DNA from 2 places in the Neobacillus terrisolis genome. Region 1 is predicted to be linked to the other one. Evidence: riboswitches for the same ligand, from Rfam matches in the RefSeq annotation. Region 1 holds a riboswitch; the other holds the start of a gene.
What was found. A riboswitch is a leader RNA that binds a small molecule or an ion and turns the genes downstream of it on or off. The one in region 1 is predicted to bind thiamine pyrophosphate.

Region 1 (12,077 bases):
GTTTAGCGTATGATTGTTTTTAGCGCTGCGGACTTTAAGGGGGTTTCCGTTTTATGGCATTGATGGGGGCGAGTGAGCCATATCGCGAATAACATGGGCATATCGCTTGAAGCTTGTACCATTTATTTTAATCTTGACCCATATATTTTGAAAGTTGGACCATATCTTTTTAGCCCCCTTACTAATTTGGACACCTAAATTTAGTAGGAGTACAATTTAGTCATAAGGGGAGGAGTCCACTATGAGTAAGAGAAATAGTGTGATTGAAGAAGTTAAGAAAAAATATGTTCGTATGGCTTTAGAGTCAGGAAACATAGCGTTTATTGCAAGAAAATTAGGTATGTCTAAAAGCACATTAGGTAGTTGGGTCAATGTGTATCGGGATGAAGTTGAACGTGAAATGGCTAATGAAGGAATACTTCCACTAACTCAGCCCCCTGCTCCCAACGATTTACAAGCCAAGTATGAAAAGGCTATGAAGCTCTTAGGTGAAAAGGAACTTGAAGTAGCTCTTCTTCGTGAGCAACTAAAAAAAAAATTTCCGGGTTAAGTGACCAAATAAACTTAGCTAATGAGTGGATCCATGAGGGCTTTCCAGCCCTTCGAGTTCTAAAAGCTTTAGGAGTGCGTCGATCCACCTACTATTATCGAGAATCTCATACCCCTTCTCCTAAAAAGAACACTGGAGGGCGGCCGATTCCAGGGTTTTCAAGAAAAAAAGATGGGAAAAGGGTTCTTGATTCATCTATTAAGATTTTTATAAATAGGCTACTTGATGGCGAGGATTCCGTATATGGTTACCGAAAATTAACTCGCTGCTTACAGCGGAAATATAAGCTAATCATAAATAAAAAGAAAGTGTATCGTTTGTGTCAGGAAATGGATATATTACTCCCTCAACGTGAGAAAAAGAATAAACACCCTCGGCGTATATCTAGAAATCACATGGTAACCGGTCCGAACCAGCTTTGGCAACTGGATATTAAGTATGGCTATATCGCAGGATCTCGTCGATTCTTTTTCCTCGCCAGTGCTATAGATGTTTTTGATCGTACCATTGTAGGTATCTACAAAGGAACAGAGTGTAAGACCAAGTCGATCACAAGAATGTTACAGAAAGCCCTATTAAAAAGAGGAATTCCTTCAGAGGAATTAACAAAACTAGTTATACGGACTGACAATGGTCCACAGTTTTGTAGTAAAGCATTTTATGAATTTTGCGAAGCCCATAAGGACCAACTAATTCATGAGAGAATCCCACCTAAATCGCCAAATTATAACGCTTATATAGAGTCATTTCATAGTGTACTTGAACGAGAATGCTTCCAAAGACATGAATTTAGGACACTTGAGCAAGCATATAAAACAGTTGACGATTATATCGATTTTTACAACAAAAGGAGGATTCACGGTAGTTTGTTTGATCGTACTCCTAAAGAGTTCTTAAAACAGTTTGAAGCAGGACTAATAAATCATAAAAAACCAATCGCTGTATAGATAAAAAAGTTTTTTTAAAAACAAAGGAATCGTGAGAAAACATGAGTATATGTCCAAACTTAGGGGGTTGACCCGATATATTTCAAAAGTTGGTCTATAAAATTTTTCAGATAGGTCATATCCACAATTAGAAGGCCATATAGCCTCTTTTATGAGCATATAATTGTCTAAAATCCTGAGCATTTTCAAAAAACAAGCTCAATTTGAATAAAAAACCTTGTTTTCACTCAAAAAATCAATTTTCCGCAGCCAAAATTCACGAAATCAATCATTTTTCAAAAGAAAAAGGCGCCTGTTACGAAAACAGGCGCCTTTTTTGCGTTTGCGGCAATGGACCGTATGACCACATTCATACGTTTAGCCTTCCGGCATGTTCATTGACTTATGCAAATTAGCTCATCGCTTAATAAATATAGCATCCTCTTAACTGAATAACAAGAAGAATTTTGTTCCATTAGCTTCTTTCATGATCTTTATTGAAAACAGGGAGCTTTTTCTTCAAAGTAAATAAAAAATTAACATAAAACTTCCCATAAAAAATTATAATGTAATTAATTCATTTTCTTTGCCAATCGTCCCACAAATTTTGTACAATTAAACTATCAGTAAGGCTAAATAATTTTTCCAAATTTCATATCTTATAAACTTTGAAAGGTGTTGAAGATTATGGCTAAAAAACCAGAAACTAAGAAAATCTCCGTAGATTCACCCGTTACTTTAAAAGGATTTGTAAAAGCCATCTTTAACGATACAATTCATGTACAAATTGGTGGAAAAATTATCCCTATTCCTGCTAATGATCTACAGCTTGATAAATAATATTTTTGTAAAAAAGAGCAGCTAATCAGCTGCTCTTTATTTGATTAAGCCAAGCCCCCCCATGCTTCATCAATCGTTTCCTGAAAAATAGAATTCAACTGGATGGTTATATCCTCTCTCTTCTCACTCATTGATTTAGCATAGTCTTGAACACGATCTATTTCTGTTTTTACATAATCATGGATGACTAAGGACTTCAGTTCCTGTTCAAGTCCTTGCCCAGCCCTTTTTCTTTCCATTATAGCTAAGAGTTCTTGCTTTAGTGGACCAGGACTTAACATTTTGTCCACCAACACTGGAAATTCCACAGGTGGAAAAGTGTTGTAAATCTCAATCCATTTACAGGCTAGAATCGGACGAAGCACGTAAAAATATTTCTTTATCGTCACTTTCTCTCCCTGCATATAGACCTGAAAATTACGTTTAGCCATATTTAAATAATGATGCATGGCTGATTGAGGCGAAAAAGCTTTTGTCTCGATTTCCTTCAGTTTTTCGATGAGTGACCCCGTTTGGAAATAAACGGTTCCCGAATGGAGCCACTCTAATAAATGAGGATTTGCTTTTTTTAAAAGGCGGAGCGCTTTACGTAGCTCCCAGCCATTAATATCGAGACGGTCATCACTTGGAAGTTCAATCACATCTCGTTGTTCATCAATGGATAAATACCATTCCTTAGGATGGGCATATACAAATCGAACATCATAGTCACTATCTTCCCCGGGTATTCCCCATGCCCTGCTTCCCGCCTCAACTGCAAAACAAACTTTTACGTTAAACTGTTGCTCAATATTTTGGATGGTTGTGACAATTTTTTGTTTCATGGTTCCATCACCTACAAGATCACAGTAAGGTATTTTTAATTTGCAGTGGTCAAATTTTTATTGATAAATCTCTCCACCGCCAGCTTTAAACTCTTTTGCTTTTTCTGTCATACCTTCATCAATAACCTTACCAAGTTCGCCCTCTTTTTCCAATGCCATTCCTCGAATATCATGAGAAATTCTCATGCTGCAGAATTTCGGACCACACATCGAACAGAAATGTGCTGTTTTCGCACCTTCGGCAGGTAAGGTTTCATCATGATACTCCATCGCCCGTTCCGGATCAAGGGACAAATTGAATTGATCACGCCAGCGGAATTCAAATCTTGCTTTAGAAAGGGCGTCATCACGCTTTCTGGCACCAGGATGACCCTTGGCCAGATCAGCAGCATGTGCAGCGATTTTATAAGTAATGACGCCTACTCTAACATCCTCTTTGTTTGGTAGACCGAGATGTTCTTTAGGCGTTACATAGCAGAGCATGGCCGTTCCAAACCAGCCGATCATCGCTGCGCCAATTGCCGAAGTAATATGGTCATAGCCTGGAGCGATATCGGTAGTAAGCGGTCCTAATGTATAAAATGGCGCTTCTCCACAAATCTCCATCTGCTTATCAACATTTTCTTTAATCAAATGCATCGGCACATGACCCGGTCCTTCAATCATAACCTGAACGTCATGCTTCCAGGCAATCTTTGTGAGTTCCCCCAACGTCTCCAGTTCGGCAAATTGTGCCTCATCATTCGCATCAGCAATCGACCCGGGCCGCAAGCCGTCCCCAAGCGAAAAAGCTACATCATACTTTTTCATAATTTCACATATTTCCTCAAAATGTGTATAAAGGAAATTTTCTTTGTGGTGGGCTAGGCACCATTGCGCCATAATCGAGCCCCCTCGTGAAACAATCCCTGTCACTCGCTTGACCGTTAAGGGGATATACCGCAGCAAAACACCAGCATGGATGGTAAAATAATCAACCCCTTGTTCTGCTTGTTCAATTAGCGTATCACGAAAAACCTCCCACGTTAAATCCTCCGCGATTCCATTTACTTTTTCAAGAGCTTGGTAGATTGGTACTGTTCCTACAGGTACTGGACAATTGCGAATAATCCACTCCCGGGTTGTATGAATATTTTTTCCGGTTGATAAATCCATCAGCGTATCAGCGCCCCAGCGGGTTGCCCACCTCATTTTTTCTACCTCTTCTTCAATCGATGAGCTTACGCTTGAATTACCAATATTAGCATTAATTTTCACATGAAAGTTACGACCAATAATCATCGGCTCACTTTCAGGGTGATTTATATTTGAAGGGATAATCGCCCGGCCCCATGCAACTTCTTCTCGAACAAATTCCGGATCGACATTTTCCCTAATCGCAATATACTCCATTTCAGGTGTAATCACGCCTTGTCGTGCGTAATGTAATTGCGTGACGTTTTCACCCGTTTTGGCCCGCAGCGGTTTCCTTTGTAAGCCTGGAAAAACTTCCATATTTGCAAGTGGGGCGTCTTGTTTGTAGCCATTATCCTCAGGTTTAATTGCTCGTCCTTCATACTCTTCGACGTCTTCACGTTCAAGAACCCAGTGTCGTCGCAGTGGGGTTAACCCTTTTCGAATGTCAGTGTCGTATTCATAATCTGTGTATGGACCGCTAGTATCATAAACCCGTATAGGTGGATTGTTCTCCTCCCCGACCGTTCCGATTGTTGGACTCAACTGAATTTCACGCATCGGCACTTGAATATCAGGTCTTGAACCTCCAACATAAACCTTTTTACTTCCTGAAAAACTAGATAAAATTGACAGATTTAGATCAGTAATCGACTTGTTCATCATTATGTCCTCTCCTCTTTTAATTTTGACTCTGTTATTGGCTGTTGATTTCCTCTCCAGGTGCTCAGCGACCCAGCGGGGGAGTCCGGGAGCCTCCTCGGCGCCGTAGCGCCTGTGGGGTCTCCCGTGACACCTTCTCCCGCAGGAGTCTCGCACCTGCAGCGAAGATCAACATTGTTCTTTAACAAAGCCATTTTAAAAAGGACAAAATCCAATCCATATTTTAGCATGAAAAAACCAGGTCTTGATTAAGACCCGGCAGATGTTAGCGAAAATTAAGTAATGTCCATTGCACAAACCATTACTAATTTACAGTATTCTAACTTCCCCACGCTGGTATGAACCAGATCAGGTCCCGAGGGTTAAGAAACATCGTCGCGTTTCTCTCTCAGCCCAGCTATTGGACACCCCTAGTTTTAATATTTTGAATTTACTCATTTACTATAAACCACCGTCATCATCTTGTAAACCTTTAATTTCCATTTTTCGAACCTATTATCAATTTCCTTATAAGATTAGATTAAATTGTTCTTTTAGCTGTCTTTTAAGCTTATTAATGTAAGACTCACTGAGAAAGCCACTTCCACCACGGATAATTTCGATCGCATAATCTAGTGGCGGAGCTGTTTCCTTATCCTTATTTACGACGATAAACGTTAGAACATTTTTCTTTAACTGACCCTCTATTTTTACATCAATCAGCGCTGGGCGGTAGCTTTTATATTTTACGCCTTCTCGGCGATAGAGGTATGAAAGAGCTTCCTCTGGAACTTCATAGACTATTCCTTCGACAACTCCTCCCTCTTCAACAATATCCGCTCTTCCTCCGTCGCTAACCATCCTTGTGTACCGAAGCTGATATCCATCAAGTATTCCCACGCCACTAACATTTTGAAAATAATCAGCAACGTGATCCAAATTAAATCTCTCATGATCCATACAGCTTCCATAGGCGAAGTAAAAGAAGGTCGGGGTTTGTTTAAAAGAATGATAGATTTTCCAGTCATCTAAATCAATTTTATTACGAAGCAAATTCTCATGGTCAGGGCTTATTGTGTATACATACGCATTGTGCGAGCCGATGTCTGTATACACTGTTTGCTTGTGGCGATCATACAAATTATCCTTACCTGGACCAGCATAATCCTCTAATTGATCAAGGGTCCTAAGCTGTTCTTCATTCATAGAATACAATTCGCCATAGACTTTGTTTCTAACTGAGCATTTCATAGCCGGGTAGCCTTCTCCAGTGTCATATAACTCCCCATACGTCCAACTTTGTTCTGCTAGGCATTTTGCTCCCTCTAGTAAGTAGTGGTTCGCTTCATGCTTTCTTAATGTTCCATACACAAATACAAGAACTGTATCATCCATAAAAATGGATCAACTCCTTTGTTTCAAAGTATGAATTGCATACCTCCAACACCGTTCCGCAGTGTTCTCTGACTTCTAATTCATACTATTCGGTAAAGCAGACAAGTTCCCTTTTTCATCAATTTTTTTTATTGAAAAAAGAGCACAAAAAAACCCCGGTGTGGACAAAGACAAGCATGTCCAACAACCGGGGTTTTCATATAAAAAATTAAGCGTTTTTAACCAACTTCATTTTTGCTTGAGGTTTGAAAATTCCGAATGGCTTACCTACAGGGCATACCACACGGCCAAAGTGGTTATTTAATACATTTGCACCAGCACCATAAAACCCAATTAAAGAAATTAATAACTCAGAAACAGCTGCAACCTGATGTGCTAACTCAGGAACAACACCAAAAGTTGAAAGGATAAGACCAATGAACAAGAAATCGATTAACACAAAGATTGAGAATAAAACCATATTTGTTTCCATTGATCCTACTGTTAAGAAAAGGCTTAGAATTAAATATCCGATAAATGCAAAACCAAGTTGCTTAGGATCAACATTTGCTGCTAATTCTTCTCCAAATACACCCATTTGAATTAACCATGAAGTTCCAACACCGATCCAGAATAGTCCGTAAGCACCGAATGCTGTTTGTCCAAAAACATTATTATGCTTTGCATCTTGAACACTAGCAAATAACTGAGCGATACCGCCTAGGAAAAATGCCCAAGGGATTACAAAGGAAAGGCCTTCTGTAATTCCTAATTTTTGTGATGAAGCGATTAGTGTAACCATTGCAAGACCGAACATCCCAATTGCGGATGGATCTGCAACCTGAACTTTTACGTTTGTTGAATTGTTTTCCATAACTTCCTCCTAAAAAATAAATACTAAATAAATATACTAGAATATTAGAGCGGAGCCAACAACAAGTTGAGGATAAATGCAAATAGATTTTGTATTAAGCAAAACGGACTTTCCATCGTTGTTTATAAAGGCATGTCTAATGTGGATTATGCGGCTTATCCTTCAAGTACAATATCCTATTCTATTTTTCTACCCTCCTCTTTGAGATTTAGCAAAAAAGAATGGTTTACGGATATTTTTTTTAACTGATATGTTTTTGTTAGACAAGAAAGCGTTTTCGATTTGTTGTTTAACAAAAGCATGTCATAGCTGAGGGAGAAACGTAAACTGTCAATTTTCGCAATTCTTTTTATTTAGAATTTTTGGATATTTCAATAAAATTATATCTTTTCGTAGAAATTTGTCAACAGATTTATTCCAAAATCATCAAGGCTTTAATATTTTTTCCAACCAATCGCTGATAGGTTTTATAACTTTAACTACCCAATCTAGTGGATTTGGCAGCTTAATTCCTAAATATAAAGTCATATTTAACAAAGTTCCAATGATAAGTAAAACAATAAACACCACAATCTCTTTTTTCATTTTTTTCTTTAATAAAATCCAAATTTGAAAAACTCCATATATTATTGCACCTACTAAGATTCCTAAGCTCGTAATCACAGAGGAATCCCCCTTCCCAATCTAAAAAAGTGCATACTCGTAACAAGTGACATAAAAGCTTAGTTTCTTAAAGTACTTAATCAAATTCATTATTCTCTCGGAATCAGTCTTTCATTCTCGCCAAACTTAAAAGAATATTTTCAAAAAATAAATGAATAATAAAAAAATGACATATTCATCTTAGAGGTTAAAATGTTAGAGAATGGGAAAATTTCACAAAACCAATTCACTGTATTAGTGACAATGTATTTAATTGGCAGCTCCATTTTACTTTTACCTTCCGCTTTTGCTGGCAGGGCAAAACAAGATGCTTGGTTAGCGGCGATACTGGGAGTGGCAATTGGAACCCTCTTAGTTTTTTTGTACAACACAATAGGAAATTCCTTTTCCAACATGACCTTGGCTGAATATAGTGAAAAAATCCTTGGTAAATGGCTTGGCAAATCCGTCTCTATAATTTTTTTCAGCTATTTCTTCCTAATTTCTGCACTTGTACTACGGAACATTGGTGATTTCTTAGTTACACACATATTAGCGGATACCCCCATCCAATTTATCGAAGCGATTTTTTTAATCATTGTTATTTTCGGAGTTCATCTAGGCTTAGAAACCTTTTCAAGAACGTCAGAGTTTTTATTTCCGTGGGTATTATTTTTACTATTTCTATTAATCATTTTCATTTCCCCTCAAGTAAAGTTTGAAAACATGCTGCCCGTGTTCGAGGGAGGGATAAAGCCGATTATTTTTGGTTCTCTTCCTTACATTGGTACACCCAGCATGGAACTTGTTGTTTTTTTAATGATCATTCCCTTTGTACAAGAGACAAAATTTACAAAAAAAGCCTTTTTCTCAGGATATATGATTGGGGGCATTGTATTAATTATAATTTCCTTTCTATCCGTTCTTGTCCTTGGTGCAGGTATAACTGCAATTGAGATCTATCCTACTTTTCTTTTGGCAACTAAAATTAATATTGGGGATTTTTTACAAAGAATTGAGGCGATGTTGGCAATCGTTTGGTTTATCACGATCTTTTTCAAGCTGGTCATCTGCTTTTATGCATCTTCGCTTTGTTTGGCGCAAACCTTAAAACTAAAGGATTATCGCTTTCTCCTAATCCCTTTAGGGTTGTCGATGATGGTTCTTTCTCTTGTTGCTTATCCAAATTCCGCTTATTTTCTATCGGTGATCGGATCAATATGGTTCCCTTATTCGATTCTTTATGGAATTATTCTTCCGGTATTGTTATTAACAGTGGGAAAAATACGAAAAATAAAGACTAACAATAAGGGCTGATCCAATCAAGCATGGTAAACACGCTCCGGGATCAGCCCTTTCAAATTATAAGGCTATGTTAAAATAGACTGTTGATTTCCGCTCCAGGTGCTCCCTTTCCGCGGGGGAGTCCGGGAGCCTCCTCGGCGCCATAGCGCCTGTGGGGTCTCCCGTGACACCTTCTCCCGCAGGAGTCTCGCACCTTCCGCTCCAATCAACAGTGAACAAAAATCAACACTGTTCTTTAACACAGCCAATTATAAAAATAATTCGTTTTGATAAAAAAAGTTTGGTTTAATGGTTTCGTTTTTAAAAGGTTTATGAAATATATGTGTGGTGGCCGGAGAGAGTGGAGGAATGAGCCAAACCCAATTTCCGGTTACATTTCTTCCGCATGCTGCCTCTTTTTCTTCGAACATTTTAAATTGCTGTGCTGCGGTGTGATGGTCTACCAAACTGACCCCATCTTCTTTATATGAATAAATTATCGCTTGATTTAATTCAATCAGAGCCCGGTCCTTCCATAACGATGAATTAGTCTCTGTTTCAAGCCCCATTAACGAAGCTATTTTCGGGAGCAAATTATATCGATAATCGTCCGCAAAATTCCGTGCTCCTATTTCCGTTTCCATGTACCATCCGTTAAAAGGCGCTGCCGTATAATGAATTCCGCCTATTTCTAAGCGCATTTGCGCAATAATAGGAACTCCATACCACTTTAATTTTAAATCCTTAAACCAATCATAGTTAGGATGACGAATGGGAATTTCTAATACCTTCTCTTTTGGAATAGCAAACATTTTTGGTTTATGATCTTTCACTTGAATGACAAGAGGTAATAGGTCAAAATGAGTGCCTTCTCCTTCCCAGCCAAGCTCCTCACACATTTTTGTAAACGCTAAAGAATGAGAATCTCCTACTATACCGGATTCTGTTTCATATCCGGCATAACGAATTAATTGGTGATTCCACAATCTAACATGCACTTCATGATTTATTTTCGGCTTAAAAATGGTTATGGTTGGACGAATTTTTCCATCATTCGTTGCATAATCAATATGCTCAAATAACGCATCACGAATTTCCTCTTCCGTTTCAAGATGCCGTTTATCAATGATATGTAGACTTTCCCAAAACAGCCTGCCAATGCACCGATTGCTATTGCGCCAAGCCATTCTAGACCCATGTTGAAGCTCCTCAAAGGTATGGACATAATATCCTTCTGCTTTGATTTGCTGCTCGATCTCCTCAAGTCTTTGATCCATTTCCCCTTTTGTTTTACCCAACTCTCCGTAGCAAACCGTTATAAAATCTTTCGCTTCATTGTAAAGTTTCACGTCCATTGCTTTAGCCTCCCTTATCTTTCCCCCCATTCATTTTAGTCTTATATATTTTTTGATTCAATAAAATAGAAATAACTCTATCCCCAAAGGAACAGAGTTATGAATCTATCATTTATCGAAAACCGTTACCAAGCACTTCACTCATTTTGTGAACGATAACAAAAGCCTCTTTATCAACGCTGTGTACGAATCTTTTTAGCTGATTATATTCCTGCCTTTTTACAACGATCGTGATAACCTCTTTTTTGTCATTTGAGTAAGCTCCCTTAGCCTCGTGAACTGTTGCACTTTGCCGTAATTGTTTCACAATAAAACCTGTAATTAAATCGCATTGATTACTGATAATGACGACTTCTTTCACAATTGAAAACTGCTCAAACAAATAATCTACCACTAATCCTCTAAAGATTATCCCAAATAATGCATAAAGGCCTTTTTCAAACCCAAAAGCCAAAACGGATAATATCGCGATGAGAAGATCCGCTAATAGTACAGCTTTACCAATATCAATTGAGAAATATTTATTAAGGATTAAACCGATAAGGTCCATCCCGCCTGTTGAAGCATTTTGGTTAAACACGATCACAAGGCCAAGTGCCGCTATCAACAGACCAATGATTAGTTGAATTAGTTTGTCGTCACTTAATGGGCCAGATAAAGGGAAAAGCTTATCAAGAATCCATACCATCCCTGACAACGCAAAGCTTGAATAGATCGTCTTAACCCCAAACTGAAATCCAACAAATGCAAATCCAGCGAAAAAAAGAAAGATATTAAACACAGCCATTAATAAACCGATTGAAACAAACGGAATATAGTAATGGAGCACGATGGCAAGTCCGCCAAGTCCACCCGCTGCGAATTGGTTAGGTGCTAAGAAAAAATGGATATTAATGGCTACTAACAAGATGCCTAGATTAAGATAGATGAACCCGATTAATTTCTTTCTCATACAAGATGTCCTTCTTTCAGTCTTCTTTACCCCAATTCGTAGAAAGGTCCCACGCAGCAGGTGTTTCAATAATTTGTTTAACATCCTGCAAATTAGTCGATTTGCCAAGTGCCCACATGAGCTTAGCGACAATGGCTTCTGTGTTCATATCCCCGGATAAAATAACCTCATATTGAGCCACTTTTCGACCCACTTCATATAAATAAAGATCCTGCCCCTCTTCTAAACACTGTGTTGAAATTAACACCGCTATCCCTTGTTCCGTCAATTCCTTAATCTTTGGCAACAGGTTCCGATCTTCAAAAGGAACACCCCCGTTCCCAAAGCTTTCAATGATAACCCCTTTATAATGCGTTTTAATAAAATCAAATATTTCTGGTTTCGTCCCTGGATAAAGCTTCAACAAAAACACATCTGAACATAAGCTAGTATCAACCTGAAGCTCTTGCGTTTGGTCAGAGCGTGTTGGTCTCCAATAGTAACTTACTTTATTACCGGAAATATTGGCGACGTAAGGATGATTTATACTTTCAAACGCATCGTAACTTTTGGTACGCATTTTCACTGCTCTCGTACCAATAATGACACGTCCATCAAATACGACAAAAACCCCGCCAATCTCCTCACATGCAAAGCGAACG
Region 2 (12,077 bases), on a different contig from region 1:
GAATTCGCGGGGTTGTTGGCGGCCGCGGAGACTATGTTTTCCGAGGCTTCAATCGCGCTACTCAGCTTAAGGCCCAGCCCGGATCGACCTTAAAACCACTGGCTGTATATACGCCTGCGCTTGAACAAGGCTACGAGACCACGTCCATGCTCGTTGACCAACAGATGGAATTTAGCAGTTATCAACCTGAAAATTCATCGAAAACCTATCAAGGGGAAATTCCGATGTACAAGGCGGTTGAAAACTCCGTGAATATTCCTGCTGTTTGGCTTTTAGATAAAATAGGCCTAGCAAAAGGGCTTGATTCATTAAGGCGGTTTGATATTCCTTATGAAAAACAGGATGAACATTTAGCAATCGCCCTTGGCGGGATGCACAAAGGGGTTTCACCACAACAAATGGCTGAAGCATATTCCGTTTTTGCAAACAAAGGAAACCGGGCAGAAAGCCATTTTATTACCAAAATTGTCGGTCCCACAGGAAAAATTATTGCAGAGCGAAAAGTAACAACAAAAGACGTAACCTCCAAGAAGGTTGCTAATGACATGACAGCCATGCTCTTAAATGTTGTCGAAACTGGAACCGGACAGCGAACCAAGCTTCCAAATGTGCAAATCGCCGGAAAAACCGGTTCAACTCAGCTTCCTTATAATGATATTAATGGTACGAAAGATCAATGGTTTGTCGGTTATACTCCAAACCTTGTTGGGGCTGTGTGGCTTGGATATGACATGACCGATCGTCAGCATTATTTGCCTAATAGCAGTTCTGACACGGTAGTCCCTATTTTCCGGGCGATTATTGAGCAATCTCTGCCTTATGTCGAACCTGGCGAATTTGAGACACAATCCGTCAACAGCCAGCTTTCTCAAGATGATCACACGGAAAAGGTGATCAAAGAAAAAACAGAGGAAGTAAAGAAAAAAGCGCAGGAGATAGAAAAACTGATTGTCGAAGAGAGCCCGAAATGGAAGCAGACGATCGAAAAAGGAGTTCAAATCCTGATCGATATTAGTGGAAAAGTAAAAGAAAAAATAACCGACCTTTCCAAACCGTAACATTTCTAAACTTCTTAATCCTTGGCTTTGTTAAAGAACAATGTTGATTTTGAGTACTCTGTTGATTGGAGCGGAAGGTGCGAGACTCCTGCGGGAGAAGGTGTCTCGGGAGACCCCACAGGCGCTATGGCGCCGAGGAGGCTCCCGGACTCCCCCGCGGAAAGCGAGCACCTGGAGCGCAAATCAACAGCCCAATATAACCCAGCCTAATCCTTAAAAAAGAGGTTCTATCCCGAAACACGCAAATGTGCTGTTATCCGGGATAGAACCTCTTTTAAGCCGTTTTATTCTTTTTTCCACTTTCTGAAAAAACATCAATCGAGTTCTGCACAATCTCTTTTTTTAAGTAAATGGTTGATAAAGCCATAGTCATCCCCAAAATCGCCCAAAACAGTGGTGCCACTGGAACCGTGCTTATATTGAAAAAGGCTTGAACCAAATAACCGAAAATCGCGGAAAGAAATCCATACAATTGGATTTTCCTGTCCCCATCAATCCTTTTCAAAGCAAAATACGCATTCTTAAAAACAACCAAAAGTAAATACAAATATACCAGCAGTGCCGGAACACCTAAAGTAATCGCCATTTGTAAATACTCATTGTGAGCCTTATCAACAATGATATCCCCAAAAACTTGCTTCTTTTCCTCATCATTTGGAAATACTTGATCAAATGTATCAGGTCCTGAACCTAACCAGAAATTTTCTGAAACGAGAGGCAGGGACTTTTTCCAAATAAACAAACGAAACGAACCTTCACGCCCGGTACTTGTTTGTGTAGCAATACGATAAGAATCAGAAAAAAGCGTCATAGCCCGTTCATTAAGGGCCCCTTTTTCTGCAAAATTAATGGCCACCATTAAAAGGAATAACGTCATTAATAATACAATCCATTTTTTCCAAAGATATTTTCTTTTTAAAATAACTATGAAAGAGACAAAGATAAGTCCACAAAAAACACCGACCCAACCGCTTCTTGTTCCTGAAAAAATTAACGATACAAACGCTAAGCCTATCGTTGTTAAGTAAAAGGCGGAAAGAATTCTCGTCTTTGCCGTTAAATAGATGGAAATAGTTAACATGATAACAAGGACAAGATAAGAGCCAAAAAAATTAGGATTGTCAAAGAAAGAATAACTTCGAATTTCGTTGTAATATAGAGGAGTTCTAGGCAAGAAATCTAAAAAATAATGCTGGAGAATTCCATATGTCGATACAAAAATAGACACAATCGCCATGCCCGGAATAATCTTTTCGATCTGCTTTATTGTCATTAATCTATAGGAAAATAACAAAATACTTCCGTAACAAAGAAACGTTAGTAAGCCTTCGTGTCGGCCTAATCTGCCATAAATGGATGCGTATTGATTGACTGAAAAAATGGTTGAAAATCCAACTAAACACAGGAAAACAAAGACAATTAGTTCAATTGAAAAATAAGGCTTTTTTAAATTTACTTCCCATGATTTTCGCTTTATGATTATACTTAACCACGTAAGCACAACAAAAAGCTCCAAATAGATAAACTTTATGTTTGTGTAATACCTTTCAATCCCCCATGGATAGATGAGGAACGGAAATAGCAGAATAAACCAATAGACCATAATTAGCTCCTTTAATAGTCGACTTACTTACAAGGTGAAAAACCTAGCACAACGCAACGGCCCTTACAATCTATTTTAATATAACATTACCTAAAACACATATTTGTTTTTATATAAGAAGAAAGGACGCCCTTAACGGCCGCCCTTCCTATGAATTAGTTCATTTCAACCTGATTTCTTATTTTCCGCGCGGCCCCCGTAACGGAAGGAGCTAAACTAATCGCAGAAATAACTGCAACTCCGTTCGCTCCAGCTTCGATAACTGATGCGCTGTTATCTCCATTGATTCCCCCTATTCCTACAATCGGAATGTCACAACCATTTTCCCTTAATGCTTGGATTAGAGAAAATCCCGCTGCTTCCTTTGCATCTTCCTTCGTTTTTGTCGGAAATACCGGGCCAATCCCTAGATAATCCGCCCCATTTTTGATTGCAAACTCTGCTTCCTCAATCGTATGGGCCGAGACTCCAAGAATTTTGTCGCCAATCAGTTTCCGCACGCTTTCAACAGACTCATCCTCTTGCCCGATATGAACTCCATCTGCATCTAATCTGAGTGCAAGCTCCACATCATCGTTGACAATAAACGGAATCTTGTTTTTCCGGCACAATTGCTGCAGTTCCTTTGCCAATGCAAGTCTTGCAGAACCCTCTAGCGCTCCTGTACCCTTTTCACGAAACTGAAACAATGAAATTCCGCCCGCGATCGCTTCGGTTAATACTTCAGTTGGTTTCTTCGTACAATTGTTGCTTCCTACGATAAAATAAAGCTTTAGCAGCTCTTTTATTTTGTCTCGATTGATCCTTGCCATTTTTGGCTTCACTCTTTCTCTTAAAATATTTCTATTAAACTTTGACTCTTTTATATTTGGCGTTGATTTCCGCTCCAGGTGCTCCAATCAACAGAGTGTTAAAAATCAAAATTGTTCTTTAAATATGCCAAACTATTAATAGCTGCCTCTGCGATTATAAGCCCAATGATTTGTCGGGCCGTGCCCCTGTCCAAGCTTAAGGTCGTCTTCAATTGCCGCTTGAATAAACTTTTTAGCGCGTGCAACTGCCTCATGTGCGTTTTGGCCACTAGCTAATCCTGCTGTAATCGCTGCTGAAAAAGTACATCCCGTTCCATGGGTATTTTTGGTTAAAATTCTTTTACTGTTAAAATAACTAAATTCCTGACCATCAAACAAAACATCCATCGCTTCTTCTTGTTCCTCATCATGTCCGCCTTTCACAACAACATGCTTGGCTCCAAGATCCACGATTTTCCTCGCCGCTTCACGTTTATCATCCAGAGTTTTAATCACCATTCCGGTAATCACTTCCGCTTCCGGAATATTTGGTGTAACAACCATTGCAAGTGGAAGAAGATGCTCCTTCAATGCTGCTATCGCCTCATCCTGCAATAAAGAGGCCCCGCCTTTAGCAATCATCACTGGGTCAACGACAACATTGTTCCATTGATAATGTTTGATTTGCGCAGAAACAGCCTCAATAATCTCCGCACTAAATAACATCCCTGTTTTTAGTGCGTCTACCCCTAAATCATCCCCGATTGCTTGAATTTGCTTGATGACAGCTTCTGATGTTAACGGGTAGACCCCATGAACACCAAGTGTATTTTGCGCTGTAACTGCAGTGAGCGCAGACATTCCAAATACAGCTAATTCCTGAAACGTTTTGAGATCGGCCTGAATTCCTGCTCCCCCGCCGCTATCTGAACCGGCAATCGTTAATGCTTTATTTGTTACCATTTGTAGTCACCTTCCTTAAGAGATTTTTTCAATTCTGCTGTATTGGATGATTTCATCTTTGGAAATTTGAGATAAACTATTTAATAATTCAATTTGAAAGCTGCCCGATCCATTTACAGCAGCCTTCTTAGCTGCAAGCTCTGCAGCGATTCCATAGACTGCAAGGGCTGCAGCACAAGCTGTAACTGCATCTGACTCAACAGCATGGAACGCACCGATGACGGAAGTTAACAAACAGCCTGTCCCGGTTACTTTTGTAAGGAGTGGATGACCATTGCGAATTATGTAGGTCGACTTCCCATCAGAAACAACATCCTCTTTTCCTGTTGCAACGATAGTCGAGTTTAATATTGCAGCGGTTGTTTGGACTAAATCTACTACATCTCCCTGGGCATCTCCGCCATCCACACCTTTTACTGTCCAATGTTTCCCAGCGACATTGGCAATTTCAGCAGCATTTCCTCTAATTACAGAGAACTGAATGGACTCAATTAAGTTTCGAGCAGTTTCAGTTCGATATGGTGTCGCCCCTGCTCCAACCGGATCAAGCATTACCGGAACCTTATGCTGATTACCTGCTTTACCTGCTATGTGCATTGCCTCGACCGTATTTTCATTAAGAGTCCCAATATTGATGACAAGTGCCTTTGCTATTTTCACCATATCCGCTACTTCTTTACGGCTATCCGCCATAACTGGCGAAGCTCCAAGCGCCAATAGCCCATTGGCGGTAAAATTGGTGACAACCACGTTGGTAATATTATGTATTAGCGGATTTTGTTCACGAACTTGCTGTAATAAACTAGCGATCTTTTCATGATTCATTATGAATTTCTCCTTTTAAAAAAATGACTGTGTTAAACTTGAAAGTTGATTTCCGCTCCAGGCGCTTGCTTTCCGCGGGGCGGGCGGTGAGCCTCCTCGGAGCTAAAGCTCCTGTGGGGTCTCACCTGTCCCGCTGCTCCCGCAGGAGTCAAGCGCCTTCCGCTCCAATCAACATTGCGAAAAAATCAACACTGAGCTTTAACACAGCCTAAAAAATAAAAAAGCCAGATCCTAATCGGACCTGACTTCGTGAGTGAAAGAAATAACGTAAAGCTTTTCCACTACTTTCCCACGCTGGTATCATCCAGATCAGGTCCAAAGGGTTGAAAACGAAGCTCGAATTCTCTCAGCCAAAATTGGCACCCCTAGTAGCAACCTATTCATTTACTTAACGTAAATATCATAGCTTTATTCATCATTTCTGTAAAGAATTATCTGAAAACCAGACAACCTGCTAAACTACCATTCGAACTCAAGCTGATTCCCCAAGCTCATGCTCAGCAATAATCTCATCAATCTTTTCCATCGCATTTACAGCATCAGTGCCTTCAGCGCTAATTTTAATCGATGCCCCTTCAGGAATCCCAAGTGACATCACACCCATAATGGACTTTAAGTTTACCTTTTTATTATTGTACTCAAGAGAAATCTCAGATTGGAAAGGTGCTACTGAACTGACCAGCACTGTTGCTGGGCGTGCGTGAACTCCAGCAGAACTTGTAATCTTATAAACTTTTTCTAACATGATCTATTCCCCCAGCTTTTTATATTATTCGTTTACTAAATCCTCAACCGTTGCTACAACCTGTTCGACTGTGAAACCGAATTCCTCAATCACAACATTCCCAGGAGCAGATGCACCAAATTTATCAATACCTAACACTCTTCCCTCAAATCCAACATAACGGTGCCAGCCAATAGAAGCTCCCATTTCTATCGCCAAGCGCTTTGTAATTCCACTTGGTAAAACGGATTCCTTGTACTCCTTGGACTGCGCTTCAAATCGATCCCATGACGGCATGCTAACGACAGAAACAGAAATTCCTTTTTCCGCCAAGACAGCTTGTGCTTTAACAGCCAATTCAACTTCGGATCCTGTTGCAATTAAAATTGCATCGGCGACAGCCTTTTTACCTTCTGAAAGCACGTAAGCACCCTTCGAAACCTTTTCGAACGTATCCTCTACAGCACCGTCAAGTATCGGCAAATCCTGTCTTGATAACACAAGCGCAGTTGGTGTATCGGTTGACTGGAGCGCTAACTTCCATGCAGCCGATGATTCGTTTCCATCTGCAGGGCGTATCACTGAAAGACCTGGAATTGAACGCAATGCCGCCAACTGTTCAATTGGTTCATGCGTTGGCCCATCCTCCCCTACCGCAATACTATCATGCGTTAGTACATAGGTTACTGGAAGCTTCATTAATGCGGCCAAACGAATTGCCGGGCGAAGGTAATCAGAGAAGACGAAGAACGTCCCACCAAAGGTTTTTAACCCCCCGTGTAAAGCAATCCCGTTCATTGCTGCTCCCATTGCAAATTCACGTACACCATACCAAATGTTCTTTCCACTGTAATCAGCACGGCTAAAATCGTGTTTATTTTTCATATACGTTTTATTAGAGCCCGCAAGGTCCGCAGATCCGCCAAAGAACGCTGGAACAACATCAGCAATCGCATTAATGGCATCACCTGAAGAAGAACGTGTTGCAATCTTTTTTCCTACCTCATACTTTGGTAATGAAGTCTCCCAATTGCTCGGAAGCTTTCCGGCAATCGCTAACTCAAGCTCATTCGCAAGTTCAGGATAGGTCTCCTTGTATTGAGAGAATAAAACGTTCCAATCTGCCTCAACTTTCTCTCCAGCCGCTTTAACTGCTGTCTCGAAATGAACATACACATCTTGAGGAACATAGAAGCTTTCTTCATATTCCCAGCCGTAGGCTTCCTTGGCTAATGCAGCTTCTGCCTTCCCTAGCGGTGCACCATGCGAATCTGATTTACCACCTTTATTTGGGGAACCAAAACCGATCGTCGTTTTGATTTCAATTAAAGTTGGCCGAGCTAGTTCCGCTTTAGCTTCTTTAATTGCTTTAGCGATCTCTTCCACACTATTGCCATCCTCAACGCGAAGCACCTGCCAACCGTACGCCTTATAGCGTTCTTCTACACTCTCTGAAAACGAACGATTTAAATCTCCATCAAGTGAAATATCATTTGAATCATATAAAACAACTAATCTACCTAATCCTAAATGACCTGCAAGTGAGGAAGCCTCAGCAGAAACACCCTCCATTAAATCGCCATCACCGCAAATAGCAAACGTAAAGTGGTCAACCACATGATACGAATCACGATTATACTTTGCTGCTAAATGCCGTTCCGCCATCGCCATACCAACTGCTGTGGAAATTCCTTGCCCAAGCGGACCTGTCGTGGCGTCTACACCTGGAGTATGTCCAAATTCCGGGTGACCAGGCGTTTTACTGCCCCATTGACGGAACGACTTAATATCGTCCATTGATACCGCATAGCCAGATAAATGTAATAAACTATATAAAAGCATTGAACCATGACCAGCAGACAATACAAAGCGGTCACGATTAAACCAATTTGGATTGCTCGGATTTTGCTTCATGAACTTCGTCCATAACGTATACGCCATCGGCGCGGCACCCATCGGCATTCCCGGATGTCCAGAATTCGATTTTTCAATTGCATCGATGGATAAAGTTCGAATCGTACTAATGGATAATTCTTCTACATTTTTTTTGGTTGAAACTGCTGTCACAAAAAACACTCCTTAAAAATATTTTTGTTCGTCAAACTAGTTATATTGGAGGTATTCCACTCCTGTATTCCTAACAATCAATTCCCCGGACTCTAAATTATTTATCAACCATAAGTTGATTTGCTCGGCCAACTTACTGGCAAGAATTCGATCATTTGCCGTTGGATGCGACCCCATACAAAGTGCCTCATCCATCTTCATCGCCTTCCAATCTACATTAAGTTTCGCAAGAACCTGTTCGTCCATCCCCTCAGGGCTAAATTCTTCATTGTAAAATAAAACAGTTGAAGTCTTATCATTAGAAAAGTTAGACTGGATCTCATCACAAATCTGCTGCAGGCGATCCTCCGAAAAATTCACAGACACATAGTACCCTTCCGCAGCTACTGCCAATTCCTCAAGCATCCTGTCCGGAGCCTTGCCAGGCACTTGTACACCAAACAATCTTGGTTTGTCGTACTTCACAGAAGCGATTGTATCCTGAATCTTCAATGCCCCTTCAACAATCGAATTCAATGCTGTATCATAACCTAATGTTGAGTCGGAGCCGGGTATATCATTTAAAATCGAAATAGGAACGAACAAGAGCTTCGGTACTGCGCTATCTTTTTGTAAGCCTTCAATAAATGCTTTCGTGCTTGCTGTTCCCATTACGATTAGAGCATCTAAATCGGTCATTGCTTCAAACAATTTGGCATGACTTGATACTGACGATGCTTTTAATAATAATTTCTGAGAACCATTGACTTCATCGTACTCAATACTCTTAAAATGAACCTCTTGTTGATGTTCGCGTTCGATTTCAATTCCAATATATTGATGATGGATGGCACGATTTGCCACCACATGATGAATTAGTTGTTTGAGACCCGAAGGATAGATACCGAAAATAACAAGGCCAATTTTCATTGCTGCCTCACCCCTTTTTTTATTTCCCCCTTATTTAGAGGTCAACCAGGCCAAGCGATTTATGGTTGCGATTAAATAATTCCCTAACATTGTTCACCTTTTCAGCAAAGGTTCCTTGCTCGGAATTAAATAATGCTGAAGTGCCTAAAACAAAGATGTTAGCCTCTCGCTCTACTAAAGGAGGTATCGTATGTTGATTTATATTCCCGTCCACTTCTATTAATGGTTTTTTCTCGAGCGTAGCCATTACTTTATTTAAAGCATCTAGCTTGTCTAAAACTCTTTGGTTAAATTTTTGTCCAGCAAACCCTGGATTTACGGTCATCATCAGGATCATCGGAACTTTTTCAAGAAAAGGAATAATCATTTCGATTGGACTCTCAGGGCTTAATGCCAACGCCGGTTTAATTCCCTTCTCTTGAATGGTATAAATATCTCTTTCAATATTGTCGCTTGCTTCAACATGGAATGAGATGTATTCCGGATCTAGTCCAGCATACATGTCAATATATTTTGCAGGGGTTTCAGTCGCTAAATGAATATCAAGCGGGATGGATGTACCGGCCTTGATTTGCTCCAAAACATATGGCCCCATTGCCAAGTTATTGACAAAAACTCCATCCATTACATCACAATGAAGTAGCTCAACCTTCGCTTTTTCTAACCCCTGTAATTCAGAAGAAAGATTTAATTGATTGGCACACATAATCGATGCAGCGATTGTATGCATATCCTGATCACTCCTGACAATCTAAATACATGGACTCAATCACCTAGCAGAATGTGTTAGCACCGTTTATTTCAAGGTCAGACACTTGATCAATTCTTTCCTGATGGCGTCCTCCTTGAAAGTTTGCATTTAACCATGTATCAACAATAAGTAGGGCCAGTCCCTCACCAATCACTCGTTCGCCCAAGCAAAGAACGTTGCTATTGTTATGTTCTCTCGTCGCTTGAGCCGAGAATGTATCGCTCACTACAGCAGCGCGGACACCATTTATTTTATTAGCGGCTATCGACATGCCGATTCCGGTTCCGCAACACAAAATACCTAAGTCACTATTTCCGGATGCCACTGCCTGACCAACCTTTACAGCATAACTTGGAAAATTCACGCTATCTTTGCTATATGTACCAAAATCCTCAACCTCTATGTTCTTTGCTTCGAGGTGTTGTTTGATTGCTTCCTTTAATTGAAATCCACCATGGTCACAACCGATGGCCAGCTTCATTCTATCACCCTTTCTACTAAGTAAGACCTGACCTCATATTACCACCTATAGCCATCACAAAGAATGCGGTTTCATCCCATTTAATGTATTGATTGTTGTAGTTCGGAGTGATGAGATGGCACGGTTTTTCTAACTAAGAATGTTCTACAAAAAATACCCACAAACTCAACATAATAGTTTGTGGGTATCATAGTTTTATGACTCTACAATTACCTTTATCTCATTCCCGGCCATAACGGCTTCAAAACCTGAACGCCATTCTTCCAAAGGAACAACCTTAGTAATCATTTTCTCAGTATTAATTTTATTGTTTTTCAGTAGATCAAGAGCAATATCCCAAGAGCTAGGTTTTTGTGAACGAGTGCCAACATAGGAAATTTCGCGTTGGATGATTGATTCTTGATCAATAGAATTCATCTTTTGGCCGAACAAACCAACCTGTACGAATGTACCTTTTTTCTTCATAAGCGGTAAGCCAGAGTTTACTGCAGGAACCGCACCTGAACATTCAAAAATTCGATCCACTCCATAACCATTTGTATGGGAAAGAACGACTTCTTTCAAATCCTCCTGCATGGTATCGACAATGACATCCGCACCTAGTTCTTTCGCTAACTCTAATCGCTTTTGGTCTTTCGTAATCCCAGCCATAATAACGAAAGCTCCCTGTGCTTTCACAACCTGAAGCTGCAGCAGGCCGATTGGACCAGGCCCAAAAATTAACACCTTATCGTTTTCAGTCACAGTTGTTTTTTCTAAAGCAGCGTGAACACAACAAGCCAAAGGCTCTGTGAACGCAGCAGCACGCAGGCTCACCTCTTCAGGCAGGACATGTACACTTTCCTCACGAGAAATAACATAATCTGCGAAGCTGCCATTTACCTGAGTACCAAGCCCTTTACGATCCGCACATAAATTGTAGTCACCTTCTAAGCAATACTCACAAGTTCCGCATGTTGTGAAAGTCGTTTGGCTTGTCACTCGATCGCCAACTTTCACCTTTTTAACATTTGGTCCAATCTCTACAACCTCACCGGAAAACTCGTGACCAAGCACAACAGGAAGAGTCGGATTGCTGTAATCACCTTTAAAGGTATGAATATCCGATCCACAAATCCCAGTATAAGCGACTTTAATTTTTACTTTATCATCGTAGACACTAGGTTCTGCGATATCTACCAACGACATATTATCATATCCGATTTCTTGCTTCATTACTGCTCTCATCTTTATTTACACCTCATTTGGAATAATCAAAACCTTGTTGTAGGATTCCTCACGATTGATCATGACGTTAAAAGCCTTTTGAGTGTCTTCCAACTTGAATCGGTGGGAAATTAATTCTTTCAGTTGGATCTTTCCTTTATTTATAAAATCAATGCTTGTTTTCCATTCTTCGCCAGGAAACGGGGCTGAATAGGAATTCCAAAAACCTTTTAATGTCAATTCTTTTCTAAAAATGCTTTCAAATGCTTTTTCTCGAAGCAAGACATCCGCATAAGCAATTCCTAAGTAACCAACTTTTCCTTTTTTACGGGTAATTAGTAAGCATTGTTCTTGAGTGATTTTGGAGCCAGCGCACTCTAGTGCAATATCCACCCCTAAACCATTTGTGTACTCTTTAATTTTCTCTTCCAAATCTTCATGCAGGGGATTAATGGTTCGCTCGCAGCCCATTGCAACTGCATCTGCAAGTTTTTCTTCAGAAATATCGATCGCTATGATTTCTTTTGCACCGGCAATTTTCAACCATTGAATAGCTAAAATTCCGATTGTTCCAACTCCAAAAACAGCCACCACATCACCAATTTTTGGTCCGATGTTTAAAACTCCGTGCAAAGCTACAGCCAATGGCTCAATCATCGCTGCATCTTCAAAATCCATATCTCCAATCGGAATCACATA

Region 2: linked by a shared signal. The riboswitch ahead of thiM (hydroxyethylthiazole kinase) and the one ahead of thiC (phosphomethylpyrimidine synthase ThiC) in region 1 are both predicted to bind thiamine pyrophosphate.

The regions. Positions count from the first base shown of each region.
Region 1 is NZ_JBKFGH010000006.1:203,316-215,392, reverse strand. Features, by position in the region: gene ACI48O_RS04995 (transposase) at 242-550, shown strand; gene ACI48O_RS04990 (IS3 family transposase) at 538-1,497, shown strand; gene ACI48O_RS04985 (hypothetical protein) at 2,164-2,316, shown strand; gene ACI48O_RS04980 (nucleotidyltransferase domain-containing protein) at 2,361-3,140, opposite strand; gene thiC (phosphomethylpyrimidine synthase ThiC) at 3,198-4,979, opposite strand; TPP riboswitch at 5,285-5,398, opposite strand; gene ACI48O_RS04970 (gamma-glutamylcyclotransferase family protein) at 5,484-6,350, opposite strand; gene ACI48O_RS04965 (acetate uptake transporter) at 6,559-7,203, opposite strand; gene ACI48O_RS04960 (hypothetical protein) at 7,630-7,866, opposite strand; gene ACI48O_RS04955 (GerAB/ArcD/ProY family transporter) at 8,059-9,162, shown strand; gene ACI48O_RS04950 (nitric oxide synthase oxygenase) at 9,399-10,484, opposite strand; gene ACI48O_RS04945 (YitT family protein) at 10,597-11,436, opposite strand; gene ACI48O_RS04940 (asparaginase) at 11,453-12,077, opposite strand, start outside.
Region 2 is NZ_JBKFGH010000008.1:33,298-45,374, forward strand. Features, by position in the region: gene ACI48O_RS05775 (transglycosylase domain-containing protein) at 1-1,058, shown strand, start outside; gene ACI48O_RS05780 (O-antigen ligase family protein) at 1,333-2,661, opposite strand; gene thiE (thiamine phosphate synthase) at 2,817-3,473, opposite strand; gene thiD (bifunctional hydroxymethylpyrimidine kinase/phosphomethylpyrimidine kinase) at 3,609-4,415, opposite strand; gene thiM (hydroxyethylthiazole kinase) at 4,431-5,240, opposite strand; TPP riboswitch at 5,510-5,617, opposite strand; gene ACI48O_RS05800 (phosphocarrier protein HPr) at 5,713-5,985, opposite strand; gene tkt (transketolase) at 6,010-8,031, opposite strand; gene ACI48O_RS05810 (6-phosphofructokinase) at 8,068-8,940, opposite strand; gene ACI48O_RS05815 (ribulose-phosphate 3-epimerase) at 8,975-9,670, opposite strand; gene rpiB (ribose 5-phosphate isomerase B) at 9,714-10,172, opposite strand; gene ACI48O_RS05825 (zinc-binding dehydrogenase) at 10,368-11,399, opposite strand; gene ACI48O_RS05830 (galactitol-1-phosphate 5-dehydrogenase) at 11,406-12,077, opposite strand, start outside.